Regions from separate parts of the Bacillus sp. FJAT-45066 genome, predicted to be linked through region 2. Evidence: riboswitches for the same ligand, from Rfam matches in the RefSeq annotation. Region 2 holds a riboswitch; each other region holds the start of a gene.
What was found. A riboswitch is a leader RNA that binds a small molecule or an ion and turns the genes downstream of it on or off. The one in region 2 is predicted to bind S-adenosylmethionine.

Region 1 (4,265 bases), 1.7 Mb from region 2:
TTTGGCGGTGTCAGAGGAACTGCCAGCTTATAAAGGGTTAGATGGTAAGTTTGGGGCAGAGCGAACGAGGCTTAATAGTGGCTATGCGGAAGTGTTGTGGAGCCATTTGGAAGCGGATTTTGTTACGATGAAAGATTTCGTGGAAGAAATAGATAAGAAGATTGTAGTAGTAACAGAGGCGTTGAAGCCCGATGTACAGCAATACAAGAAGGCAAATGAAGTAACAGTGGCCATGTTGGCAGAACTTGCGAAAGTGCTCGAATTGCATGATGCGTGCTTTACCGCATTTAATCAGTTGGAGAAAAGACGTGGTTCTGTTACAGAATCGGTGGAATCTGCTTTGAAGCGGGTTGGCGATTTAGATAAGAAAGTTTCACAGCATAAACTGCCAGTCGATTTATTTGTAATTAGTAGGTTACTGGAAGATTTGAAGTTTTTACGGGAAGAAGTGGATCGTAAGCCAGTTCATCTACAATTAGTTACGGATAAGGCTGTGCTTGCGGAGAAGCAGTTAGCTCAGTTGGAAGTGCATGCAGATAGTTTATTAGAAGAAAAACGAAAAGTCGAGCGCGAGTGGCAAGATTTGCAACACTCGTACCGAAACATTGATAGGAGACTTGGCTTAAGGTTGTTAATGTCCAACTATAAATCTCGTTTTGGGACGTGTGAAGCGCAAATTGCTCGTTTAATTGATGAAGGTAAATATGCTGATGCGCGTGCAGAAATTGCGATAGGCAGGAGGATTGTCGATGAAATGGTCGCAGAAGAGCGTCGGATTCGCGCCGAAGAACAAAGACGTGCTGCAGCAGCCGCGGCCGCAGCAGCTGCCCGAAACCGTAATAACGGTGGAGGCGGTTTTGGTGGAGGTTCTGGCGGTGGATTTGGAGGCGGCTTCGGCGGAGGCGGTGGTTCACGCGGAGGTGGCGGAAGTTTCGGCGGTGGATCTCGAGGCGGCGGAGGAAGCTTCGGTGGCGGTTCACGCGGAGGCGGACGGAAGTTTTAGGCTAGTTTGAATGATTGTGAAGCACTTCTCTATCTATGAAATTTGTAGATAGGGGAGTGTTTTTTGCTTTGTAGGGGATGTTTTCATTCTGGATTTGTCCGATTAGGTGAATTTCGGTGAGAAAGGTTAATTGGCTGGGTGTGAATTTTTGGTGGGGAGGAGGTTTATCGGCGAAAATTGACAGTTTATCGGCGAAAATGCGGGTTCAATCGGCGAAAACCGGCAATTTATCGGCGAAAATGAGGAAACAATCGGCGACCATAATAGCCAATCGGCGAAAACAGACTTCAATCAGCGAAACTATTAAATTATCAGCGAAAGCGTGCTTCAATCAGCGAACGAGCGAGAGGACAAATAATCCAACACTAAACGCAATCTAACAACGAGCAAAAACAACCTCAAAAAAAGCAATAAACAAGGGCAGATCACCGCCCACGTTTATTGCTCCAATCAAATCTATTATTTCTTTTCTAACTTCGCCTTCAACGCCGCTAACTCATCATCCACCGAACTCGTGCGGTCTAACAGGGCTAACTCGTCATCTAACGATTTGTTCGCACTACGTAACTCTTCCGAAGCCTCCGCTTGTGCTTCATGATGCATTACCTTTTCTTCCATGCGCTCAAATCCAGCTTTTGCGCCAGTTCCGATTCCAGACATCGTACGGTTTACTTTGGCACGCGCCTTCGCACTTTCCGAACGAGCTTTCAACGAATCTTTCTTCATCTTCATGTCACGTAACTCGTCTTTCATTTCACGCAACTTTTCTTTTAATTCTTCCGATAGCTTTGTAGCTTCTTCTACTAGTAGATCCAAAGACTGAGCTTGTGCTTGCTGCTTGTTTTTATCCTCTAACACACGGCGAGCTAAATCTTCATCACCAGATTGCAACGCTTTAATCGCTTGCTCTTCGCGTTTAGCAACAAGGTCTGCAGCCTCTGCGTATTGCTTAGACAAAATTTTCTCGTTTGCAATTTGCTTTGCTACAGCTGCTTCGACATCTGCAATATCCTTTTCCATATCTAAAATAAACTGATCCAACATTTTCCCTGGATCCTCAGCCTTATTTAATAATGCATTCAACTCAGAAGAAACAACAGTACGAACACGATTGAAAAAACGAAACATCCCAATCCCTCCTATAATAAAAGAAATGTAATTATTCCCATCATAACACAACACTATAATGCAATGGTCTAATCAATATTACGTACCAAAAACAAAAAAGTTTCAAAAGATTTACAGGTGCCAAAGATTTACAGGTGCCAGGCACCACCCGAAATTTGTCGAATGAATTTTCTAAATTGTGTTGACATTTTGCCTTTACCGAATTAAAGTAGTAAATATGAAATTCAACTTAATACTTGATCTCTTATCAAGAGAGGCGGAGGGACTGGCCCTATGATGCCCGGCAACCGTTCCATTTTTACTTGGAATTGGTGCTAAATCCTGCAAAGCGACTTTACTAGTCGTTTTGGAAGATGAGAGAGGAAGTTCGGATATTGTCTGCCGTATGAACCTCTCTTTTTAGAGAGGTTTTTTCTTTGTTCAAAAAACCTCTCAAATTTCGTGGTGGGATTGGAGGAAACATTCTAAAACAACTGAGTCAGTATTAAGACAGTAAACTACTTAATTAGGAGGAAACAAACATGAAAAAATCAATATGGAAAGCCGCAATAACAACAACCCTAGCTTTTTCTTTATTGTTAACAGGATGTAATTCAAGCAAAAGCTCATCAAACCAATCGAATAACGTATCTTTTGAGAATGTCCCAGAACGCTTTGCTACAGGGGATGGAGCAAAGATCAAGGTAATAAGAAAAATTGGAGGGGATGACCATACCGCTCAATTTCTTGCAGGAGCGAAAGAAGAGGGCGAATCGCTAGGCTTTGAGGTGGAAGTTTTCACAGCGAACGGTGATACAGCAAAATTTCACGATGCAATTGAACAAGCATTAAATCAAGATTTTGATGGCTTTATTATTTCTCACGGTGACGACGCTGCAACAGTCGATGCGGTGAAAAAGTTAGTTGATAACGGAAAGAGCGTCGTGACGTTTGATTCAAACCTAGACTTGGCTTCTATAGAAGGTGTCACATTAACATCTCAAGATGATGAAGCTCTGGCAAGTCTTGCGCTCAATCAGTTAGTAGCGGACTTCAATGGAGAGGCGAACATCGTGTACTTATGGGTAGACGGATTCCCTCCAATGGTAAGACGTAATAATGTGTATACACAAGTCCTAGCGGAAAATTCAGGATTGAAGGAAGTGGAGCGCTTCGGTGTAGCGGCAGCCGATACATCCGTTCAAACGCAAAATGCAGTAGCCGCGATGTTAAACAAACATCCGAAAGGCTCCATTGATGCAATCTTTGCAACGTGGGATGCATTTGCAATTGGGGCAGCTCGTGCGATTCGCGAAGCAGGCCGCGATGAGATAAAAATATACGGAATTGATGTTTCCAATGCAGATTTACAAGAAATCCAGTCAGAAGGAAGCTCGTGGAAATATACTGCGGCTGTTGATCCAAAAACAATTGGCGCAGTTAACTTAAGAATTTTAGCAAAAAAATTAGCTGGAGAAGAAACGCCACAGCATTTTGATCTAGATGCAGCATTAATTTCTCAAGATGAGCTTCGTGAAGCAAGCGAGCCAGTCAACATGGTGAATTTGAACAACATTGTGGAAGGATGGGGGACGTCCACAGTGTTTGAAGAAGATTGGATGAAAGTTTTGAAGGAACATTACAAGAAAAAGTAGATGGAAGATAGTGAGATTACTAGTTTAATGTGAAATTGTAGAAGCGATTGACGATGATTTGTGGTCAATCGGCGAAAAATGGGATTTTACCGGCGAAAATGAGGAGTTAATCGGCGAAAATTAACCTTCAATCGGCGAAAATGGGCCATCAATCAGCGAGTGCATTGCTCCAATCGGCGAAACACCCATGATATCAGCGAAATACCTTTGTTATCAGCGGAAGTAAAATAATCCCAGGTGCCTGGCACTGTTGGAACAACGCAAAAAAGTTGAGCCAATAAAACAGTGCCTGGCACCTGTAACAATTCTGTAAAGGAGGGGAAACAAAGTGGCAATACAAAACTCGGTTCTACATATGAAAGAGATTACTGTAGAGTTCCCTGGAGTACGAGCGCTAGATAGTGTTAGCTTCACGGCCACACCAGGCAGCGTGCACGCATTAATCGGGGCAAACGGCGCTGGCAAATCAACACTCATGAAAGTTCTCGCTGGCGCTTATT
Region 2 (4,265 bases):
TAGTATTCGATCTCCTTTTTGGAAAAGCGACAAGCCATATTCACCTATTTGACGACAAACGGCTTCATCTTCTAGTTGAATGTTAATGGCTTCGTGTATTAGTTTCGTTTTTGCTTCATTTACAGAGACAGTATGTTTGATAGATTGTGATAAACGGTTAAGAGCCCAAGTTAGATTAACTGCAGTCGGACGGGAACTTGCTAAAAATTCACTGTTTTTTTCGACCTCAAGAAAAAAATCTGAGAGACTTTCTGTTTCTACTGTTTGGGCAGCTAAAGCTAATCCATATGCTGCTGTAATACCTATAGCTGGTGCACCTCGAACTTTCAGTGAAAAGATAGCCTCCCAAACATCTTGAATTGTAACTAGCTCTAAATACTCAGTTTCTAGCGGTAGTTTTTGCTGGTTTAATAAACGGATGTGATCTTCTTTCCACTCAACTGAAAGAGGGATTGCTGTAATACTACTCATACTATATTACTCCTTTGTGATGTGAATCTATATTTAAATAATGTGCAACTAGTTGCTCAATTGAGTTAATATTATTTCTATTTGTTACAAGAGACCTACCAACATAAATTGCAACTTTTTTTGCTGTAATTCGATTGTGTACGTTCTCTATTCCATCTAAATCAGCTACATGAGCTAATCCAATCGTTCTTCGAATTATTTCACAGCCGGCAAATCCGATAGAGTCAGTGAAAATTTGGTTTAAAACATGTTGGAAATAGCCTTCTGTTTTAGTGAAATGTTCGACACTATTCGTTATCCAAAGTTCTTCAAACGTTTTACAAAAAACATTCCAAGTTGTCTCGATATCGCGAAGTAACACTTGCTTATTTTCTAAATTTTGTTTTGATAGTGCATTTAAAAGTAAGTTTGCGAAAAACTGTCCAATATCAAAACCAAAAGGACCGAAAAATGCGAACTCAGGGTCAATTACTTTCGTTTCACTTGCACTAGCAAAGATACTGCCTGTATGTAAGTCACCATGAAGTAAACATTCTGTTCGAGTTAAGAAAATGTATTTTAACTTTGCAACCTCCAGTTGTAATGTTGTGTCACTCCAAAGACTTTCTACATCTTCCCTCAGGTCAATTTCAAAGTTGTTTGTTTCAGAAGGGAAAAATGGATCTGTTAACACTAGGTCTTCAGTAATTTTACAAAGCTCCGGGTTTACAAATTGTTTTTGCAATTCTTTTTTCTCTTGTTGATTCATTCCAAAATCAGAGGAGAAAAATAACGTTTTTGCTAAATATTCACCGATATGTTCGGCTAATAATGGAAAGCGGTCACCATGTATTAGTCCAGACCGAACAATTCTTAAATGGGACAAGTCCTCCATTACGGTAATTGCTAAATCTTCATCCGAATAAAAAACTTTGGGAACAAATTCGGAACAAACTTGAGCACTTTGATGTAGTGCATTTTTTTCAATTGTTGCTCGTTTAAGCGTTAATGGCCAACTTTCCCCAACAACTTTTGCGTATGGAAGTGCTTGTTTTATAATAATCCCTTTACCATGTTGATTTGTCACACGAAAAACTAAATTTAAATTGCCATCTCCAATCTCTCTGCATTGAAGTACTGATCCTTCAGGAAAAACACGCAGTTTAATCGCGAGTGTTACGGCACTACTTTCTGTTAATGGTTCATAGTTTTCTTTTGTTAAAATGGTCATAATATTTCCTCCTACACGTGTCTCTGTGTAAAGAAGAGGTTTACTTATAAAGTGAAATATCTACTTTCCCTTTACAAAAAATAAAACCTCTTTCCATTACGAAAAGAGGTTAGAAGAACAGAATCTTCACACCTCTTATCTTTCAAAATGCCAAATAAACATTTTGCTGGAAGTAGCACCGTGTCTTATGGAACATAAAGTTCCGGCGTGAAAACGCCCTATCTCACAATAGTATTACGATCGGTTGCTGGGTTTCATCGGGCCAATTCCCTCCACCTGCTCTTGATAAGAGACATATTCATATTTTTTAGTTTTTTGAAAATTAAAATTGCAACTGAGAAAATACTATCAAGTAGCTAAGTTAATTGTCAATATATTTTTTTGGAATTGAAATTAAAATATTTTAGTTATAGAAAGCTGATAGAAAAATAGAGAAATAAACTAATATTCTTTCTGTTCTAATCCTTGAATTTTTTAACTATTTCTGTTATTATTAATTTAATTATTTTTGTTCGGTTATAGATATATGGAAAGTCAAAAACACGGTTTTTCGTCTTGAAATGTTAGCATGAACGAGCAAGAATAGTAATACTTTATTCGTGGCAACAAAGCCGCAAGGAGGAACAAACATGTTACAAGGTAAAGTTAAATGGTTTAACGCAGAAAAAGGTTTCGGTTTCATCGAAGTTGAAGGTCAAGACGATGTATTCGTACACTTCTCCGCTATTCAAGGCGAAGGTTTCAAAAGTTTAGAAGAAGGTCAAGAAGTTTCTTTCGAAATCGTTGATGGAGCTCGTGGACCTCAAGCTGCTAACGTAACTAAATAATTAATGATCTAATCATAAAAAAGGACTCCTTTAAAGGAGTCCTTTTGCTTTATATAGATTAATAGTGAGTAGGTTTTCTATCTTCAAAAATTGGAATTTGAGCCCGTACTTCATCTACTTTTCTTAAGTCTATAGAACTGTAAATAATACCTTCTTCTTCCGTTCCTTCTGAAAGTATCTCTCCCCAAGGATCAATAATCATAGAATGGCCAGCAAAAACATTGTTAGGATCAGACCCAACACGATTACATGCGACTACATAACATTGATTTTCAATAGCACGAGCTAATAATAAAGTCCGCCAATGATGCAACCTTGCTAATGGCCATTGAGCTGAGACGAACAGAACTTTTGCACCTTTCAGTGTATGGGACCTAATCCATTCAGGAAATCTAATATCATAGCAGATCATACCTGCACAAAGTTCACTATCTAATTCGAATAACCCATCTGACTCTCCAGGTTGTAAAAATAAATGTTCATCCATCAATTTAAATAAGTGTAATTTACTATATTCTCCTACAAATTCTCCGTTTTCTTCAAAAATAAACATCGTGTTATAAACACCTTTTGTTGATCTTCTCGCTACAGAACCTCCAACAATCTTCACATGATATTGTTTTGCTAACTCTGACAAGAAACGTTTGCTTTCTATACCATCCTCGTCTGAAATATCATCAAGCCTAATCAAGTCGTAGGCAGTATTCCATAGTTCAGGTAAAACAATGATATCAGGTGTGAGTTTCGTAACGGCTTCTTTCACTTTTACTCTTATATTTTGCATATTTTGCTCTGGGCTTCCAAAAACAATATCAGTTTGAATACATGCGATTTTCCACAAAACATTTCATGCTCCTTTCAAAAAACACTTTACTTTTTGTTATTAACCTTATATTATTTGTGACTAGTATTTCAAGAATTTTTTAAGTAGGTGTGCAAAATGAAAAATTTCGAACAGTCAAAACTGTTGCAGGAACTTCCAAAGCAATTTTTTGCATCTTTAGTTCAAAAGGTAGGAAAAGTTGTTGAAGAAGGGCATGATGTTATTAATCTAGGACAAGGTAATCCTGATCAACCGACACCAAGTCATATAGTAAAATCGTTACAAAGCGCTACTGAAAATGTAAACTACCATAAATATTCCCCATTTCGTGGCCAAGCGTTTTTTAAAGAGGCAGTTGCTAAATTTTACAAAAGGGAATATAACGTGGATTTAGATCCTGAAAAAGAAGTAGCTATATTATTCGGCGGAAAAGCTGGACTGGTGGAAATTCCATCTTGTTTATTAAATGATGGGGATACTGTTATAGTCCCAGATCCAGGTTACCCTGACTATTGGTCAGGTGTGGCAATAGCGCGTGCAAAAATGGAATATATGCCGTTACTTGAAAAAAACAACTTTTTACCAGATTACTCTATTGTTAGTAAAGACGTACTACAAAAGGCAAAGCTAATGTTTTTAAACTATCCGAATAACCCGACAGGTGCTATTGCGACTCAAGAATTCTTTGATGAAACTGTCGCTTTAGCGAACGAGCATGATATTTGCGTTGTGCACGATTTCGCTTATGGTGCGATTGGCTTTGATGGGAAAAGACCGATAAGTTTTTTACAAACAAAAGGTGCAAAAGAGGTTGGGATTGAAATTTACACACTCTCTAAAACATTTAATATGGCAGGTTGGAGAGTTGGTTTTGCTGTTGGAAATCAAAGTGTCATTGAATCTATTAACTTATTACAAGACCATTTATACGTTA
Region 3 (4,265 bases), 120 kb from region 2:
TAAAGCATGGCAAACAATAATAACTTCTCCCTCTAAGTTCCCAACGTGCTCGTATGCAACTTCGACGTTTGACAAAATATCACCGCAATCAAGTTGTAAATCTCCAATGGAGACTTTACTAACTTCATAGTGTTTTTCATACGGTAACGTCACCTGAAACCGCTCCTCTCGCTGTTTCACTAGTCGCAACAAAAAGCGCTTGATCTAAATCATTTTCCAAATCGTGAATTCCTTCAATTCCAACAGAAAGACGAATTAAGTCTTCTGTTACTCCGGTTTTCTTTAAATCTTCTTGGCTAAGCTGTTGGTGTGTGGTGGATGCTGGATGAATAATTAACGACTTTGCGTCCCCAACGTTTGCAACATGTGACCATAGTTTAATAGAATCAATTAGCTTTTGACCCGCTTCACGTCCTCCTTTTATTCCAAAAATAACAATGGAGCCATAGCCGTTCGTTAAGTATTTTTTTGCTAAATGGTGTGATGGATGATTTTGTATTCCCGGATAAGAGACCCAAGTAACTCCAGAATGGCTACTCAAAAATTTTGCTAGTTTTTCTGCATTTTCATTATGTCGTTCCACTCTTAAGTGAAGTGTTTCAAGACCTTGTAATAATAAGAATGCGTTTTGTGGACTTAAACATGCACCGATGTCTCTAAGTAACTGCACTCTCAGTTTTACTGCATAAGCTACGTTCCCAAAAGTTTCGGCATAACATATTCCGTTATAACTATCATCTGGCTCAGTGAAACCTGGAAACTTCGAATTGTTCCAATCAAATGTTCCTCCATCCACTACAATGCCTCCAATTGTTGTTCCATGGCCACCAATCCATTTTGTTGCAGAGTGTACAACTATATCCGCTCCATGTTTTATCGGATTACAATTGTATGGGGACGCAAATGTATTATCTACAATGAGTGGAATGTTGTTCTCATGAGCAATTTTTGCAACCGCTTCTACATCTAAAACGTTCAAGCTCGGATTCCCAATTATTTCTCCAAATAAGGCTTTCGTTTTTGGCGTAATAGCGCTTCGGAAGTTTTCTGGATTTGTTGCATCAACAAATTTTACGTTAATTCCGTATTTAGGAAGCGTAACGGCAAATAAATTATATGTACCTCCGTAAAGGTTTGTATCGGCAATAATTTCGTCTCCTGCTTGTGCGATATTTAGTATAGAAAAAGCAATGGCTGACATTCCAGAACTAGTTGCTACAGCTGCAACTCCACCTTCTAATAAAGCAACCCTTTGTTCTAACACATCTACTGTTGGATTGCCGATACGGGTGTATATATTTCCGAACTCTTTTAAAGCAAATAAGTTTTGTGCATGCTCTGTATTGTTAAAGACATAAGAAGTAGTTTGGTAGATAGGTACTGCACGAGAACCTGTAGTTGAATCAGGTTGTTGCCCTCCGTGTAATAATAAAGTTTCTTTTGATAATGGTTGATTATTTTTTGTCATTAGTTATCCTCCTTGAGAAATAAAATAAAAAAACCGCTTCATAAGAAGAGGTTTGTGGGCTTCCTCCTCTTATCTTCCAGGCGCAATTGCCTGCAGGAATTAGCACCTTTCAAGTTAAAGATAACTTGAAGGTTGCCGGACATCATCGGGCCTGATCCCTCCGTCACTCTTGATAAGAGTTATTTAGTTGTTTAATTCGTTAATGCTTTAGATTGTAATAATATAGCGTATGGAAGGTTGTTGTGTTTTAGAACTAATTGGATAATATATTTATGCTACACTTTGTTGCTTTTTTGCTACACCTATACGATTTTATGCTACACTTCATAGTTTTTTTGCTTCAGCTGCTCGAACTTATGCTACACCTTGCACTTTTTTGCTACACCTACACAGACTTATGATACACTTCTCTACTTTTTTGCTACACCTCCTCGAATTTATGCTACACTACGCTATTTTTTTCCTTAAAAACAAAAAACCACTTCAATAAGAAGAGGTTTAGATTAACGTTACCGTTTCCTCTTCTTATCTTTCAGATGAAAATACATCTGCAGAATTTAGCACCTTTTCAATACTGAAGGTTGCCGGGTTTCATAGGGTCTGTCCCTCCACCGCTCTTAATAAGAAGTTTGGCTATTAAATTAAGATTCATATTAACAAGTTAATCTACTTATGTCAACTGTATTTTCTGAAAAGTCTAAATTCATTCTACTATCTTATGCTTAAAAGCATAAATAACAGCTTGGGTACGGTCTTGTACTTGCAGTTTAGCTAATATATTACTAACATGAACTTTCACTGTTTTTAAGGCGATGAATAGTTCGTCGGCCATTTCTTGATTTGTTTTTCCTTGTGCCATTAGTAGCAATATTTCCATTTCACGATTTGTTAGTTCTTCGTGTGGATGGTGCTCTTGCTTTGAACGCATTTTTTTCATCATTTTTCCCGCTACTTCAGGCTCTAGAATAGACTGACCGTGATATGTTTTGCGAACTGCTTCGGCAATTTCACTTGCTTTTGACGTTTTTAACATATAGCTTGTTGCACCAGCTTCAAGGGCTGGATACACCTTTTCATCATCTATGAAACTAGTCACTATGATTATTTTTGCTTCGGGCCAAGCTTCGATAATTCTACGTGTCGCTTCGATGCCGTCCATTTCTTTCATGACAAGGTCCATTAATATGATATCTGGTTTATGTTGGAGTGCTAAATCTACAGCTACCGTTCCGTCGTCTGCTTCTGCAATCACTTCAATATCTTGCTGAGCTGATAAATAAGCGGATACCCCGATTCGAACCATTTCATGGTCATCAACAAAAAGAACTTTAATCACCAACATCTTCCCCCTTTAAATCAAGCATTGGTACTTTTACTTCCAAGCGAGTACCGTTTCCTTTTACACTAACTATTTTCATGGTGCCGCCTATCTCCACTGCGCGTTCATGCATATTTTGAAGTCCGTATGACCCTGCGTTTGTTGTATCCACATCAAATCCAACACCATCATCAACTACCCGAAGAATAATCCAATCATCTCGTTGAATTAGTAAAACTTCTACTGATTGAGCTTTAGAGTGACGTAGAGTATTGGATAAAGATTCTTGTAATATACGGAATAAGTGATCTTCTACCCCTTTATCAATTTTGAAATCTTCAATTTTTTTAGTGATATTCATCGGTACTTTTTGCATTAATTCAAGCAGTAACTCTTCTGTACCTTCTTGAAGTGTTTTTCCTTTTAATGCAACTGGTCGAAGATGTAACAATAGTGCACGCATTTCAAGTTGTGAATGTTGAATCATTTCCTCTACTAACTTTAATTGCTTTGCCTCTCTATCGTTGGTTTCTCCTTTTGATTCGGTAATAGCAGACATTAGCATGGATGCACCGAATAATTGCTGACTAACTGAGTCATGTAATTCACGTGCTAGTCTGTTCCGTTCTTGTGATACTATTTCTTGCACTCTATTTTCAAAGTCAACTGCTTTTTCGTTCGCTAATTTTTGCGATAGCTTTGTTTGCTCTTTCATTTGTTTTTGTACAGTTTCCAGGGCGGATTGAATCGCTACTACTTCTTGTACAACGCTATCCTCCTTTTTAAATTCCAACGTATTTCCTTTAGAAAATGCTGTTAAAGGCTCTAGTATATTTGCAAACTGCTTTTTCCAAAAAAAACCAGAAATTAAACCAACTAAAAGACCTAGTAAAATACTAATTGATAAGGAAAATAGAATAAATGGAAGATCAAATACTTTCACATTCCATAACGATCTCCAATCTATTGATGGAAATGCAAAAATAAAGATGAGACCAAATATGATAAACGTATCAAAAGCAATAAGAGCGCCTAAAAAGATGTGACGTTGCAACACGGTCATGAACGTTTCACCTCAAGATTTCCGACATATAGGGAGGTGAAAATTTTCACTTTACTTGTTGCAACTTGATAGTTTTCGGTTTGATATTTTGCTGTAACGTTCACCAGACTCTTTTTTTCTTCGTTAAAGATAGTAGTTGTACCAACAATCGATGAGTGTTGAATACTAACTTCTACATCATATGGAAGGGAGACTTGGACATTTCCTACGATGTTACGAATAATAATGACCGCTTCGCCCTTTGGGAATACCGTATTACTTAAATCTATTGTTGTATCTCCAACTCCACATTGAATATTAATATCTTCCCACGTATAGCTATGATCTGGTGTCTTTTGGGTTCCAAACCACTTGTTACGGAAAAGATTCAATTTACCTTCCACTATTTGCTCTTTTGATGTTTCTACATTCGGTGT

Region 1: it holds a riboswitch for S-adenosylmethionine, as region 2 does, so the genes downstream of both, CDZ92_RS17830 (sugar ABC transporter substrate-binding protein) here and mtnK (S-methyl-5-thioribose kinase) in region 2, are expected to answer to the same signal.
Region 3: it holds a riboswitch for S-adenosylmethionine, as region 2 does, so the genes downstream of both, CDZ92_RS09795 (O-acetylhomoserine aminocarboxypropyltransferase/cysteine synthase family protein) here and mtnK (S-methyl-5-thioribose kinase) in region 2, are expected to answer to the same signal.

Annotation. Positions count from the first base shown of each region.
Region 1 is NZ_NISQ01000001.1:3,555,823-3,560,087, forward strand. It holds gene CDZ92_RS19740 (septation ring formation regulator EzrA) at 1-1,003, shown strand, start outside; gene CDZ92_RS17825 (PspA/IM30 family protein) at 1,463-2,131, opposite strand; SAM riboswitch class I at 2,373-2,491, shown strand; gene CDZ92_RS17830 (sugar ABC transporter substrate-binding protein) at 2,653-3,765, shown strand; gene CDZ92_RS17835 (sugar ABC transporter ATP-binding protein) at 4,094-4,265, shown strand, end outside.
Region 2 is NZ_NISQ01000001.1:1,809,891-1,814,155, reverse strand. It holds gene mtnA (S-methyl-5-thioribose-1-phosphate isomerase) at 1-471, opposite strand, end outside; gene mtnK (S-methyl-5-thioribose kinase) at 473-1,681, opposite strand; SAM riboswitch class I at 1,814-1,973, opposite strand; gene cspD (cold-shock protein CspD) at 2,311-2,508, shown strand; gene CDZ92_RS09185 (carbon-nitrogen family hydrolase) at 2,567-3,349, opposite strand; gene CDZ92_RS09180 (pyridoxal phosphate-dependent aminotransferase) at 3,449-4,265, shown strand, end outside.
Region 3 is NZ_NISQ01000001.1:1,927,449-1,931,713, forward strand. It holds gene metX (homoserine O-acetyltransferase MetX) at 1-153, opposite strand, end outside; gene CDZ92_RS09795 (O-acetylhomoserine aminocarboxypropyltransferase/cysteine synthase family protein) at 137-1,468, opposite strand; SAM riboswitch class I at 1,535-1,647, opposite strand; SAM riboswitch class I at 1,991-2,095, opposite strand; gene CDZ92_RS09800 (response regulator transcription factor) at 2,172-2,804, opposite strand; gene CDZ92_RS09805 (sensor histidine kinase) at 2,797-3,849, opposite strand; gene liaF (cell wall-active antibiotics response protein LiaF) at 3,846-4,265, opposite strand, start outside.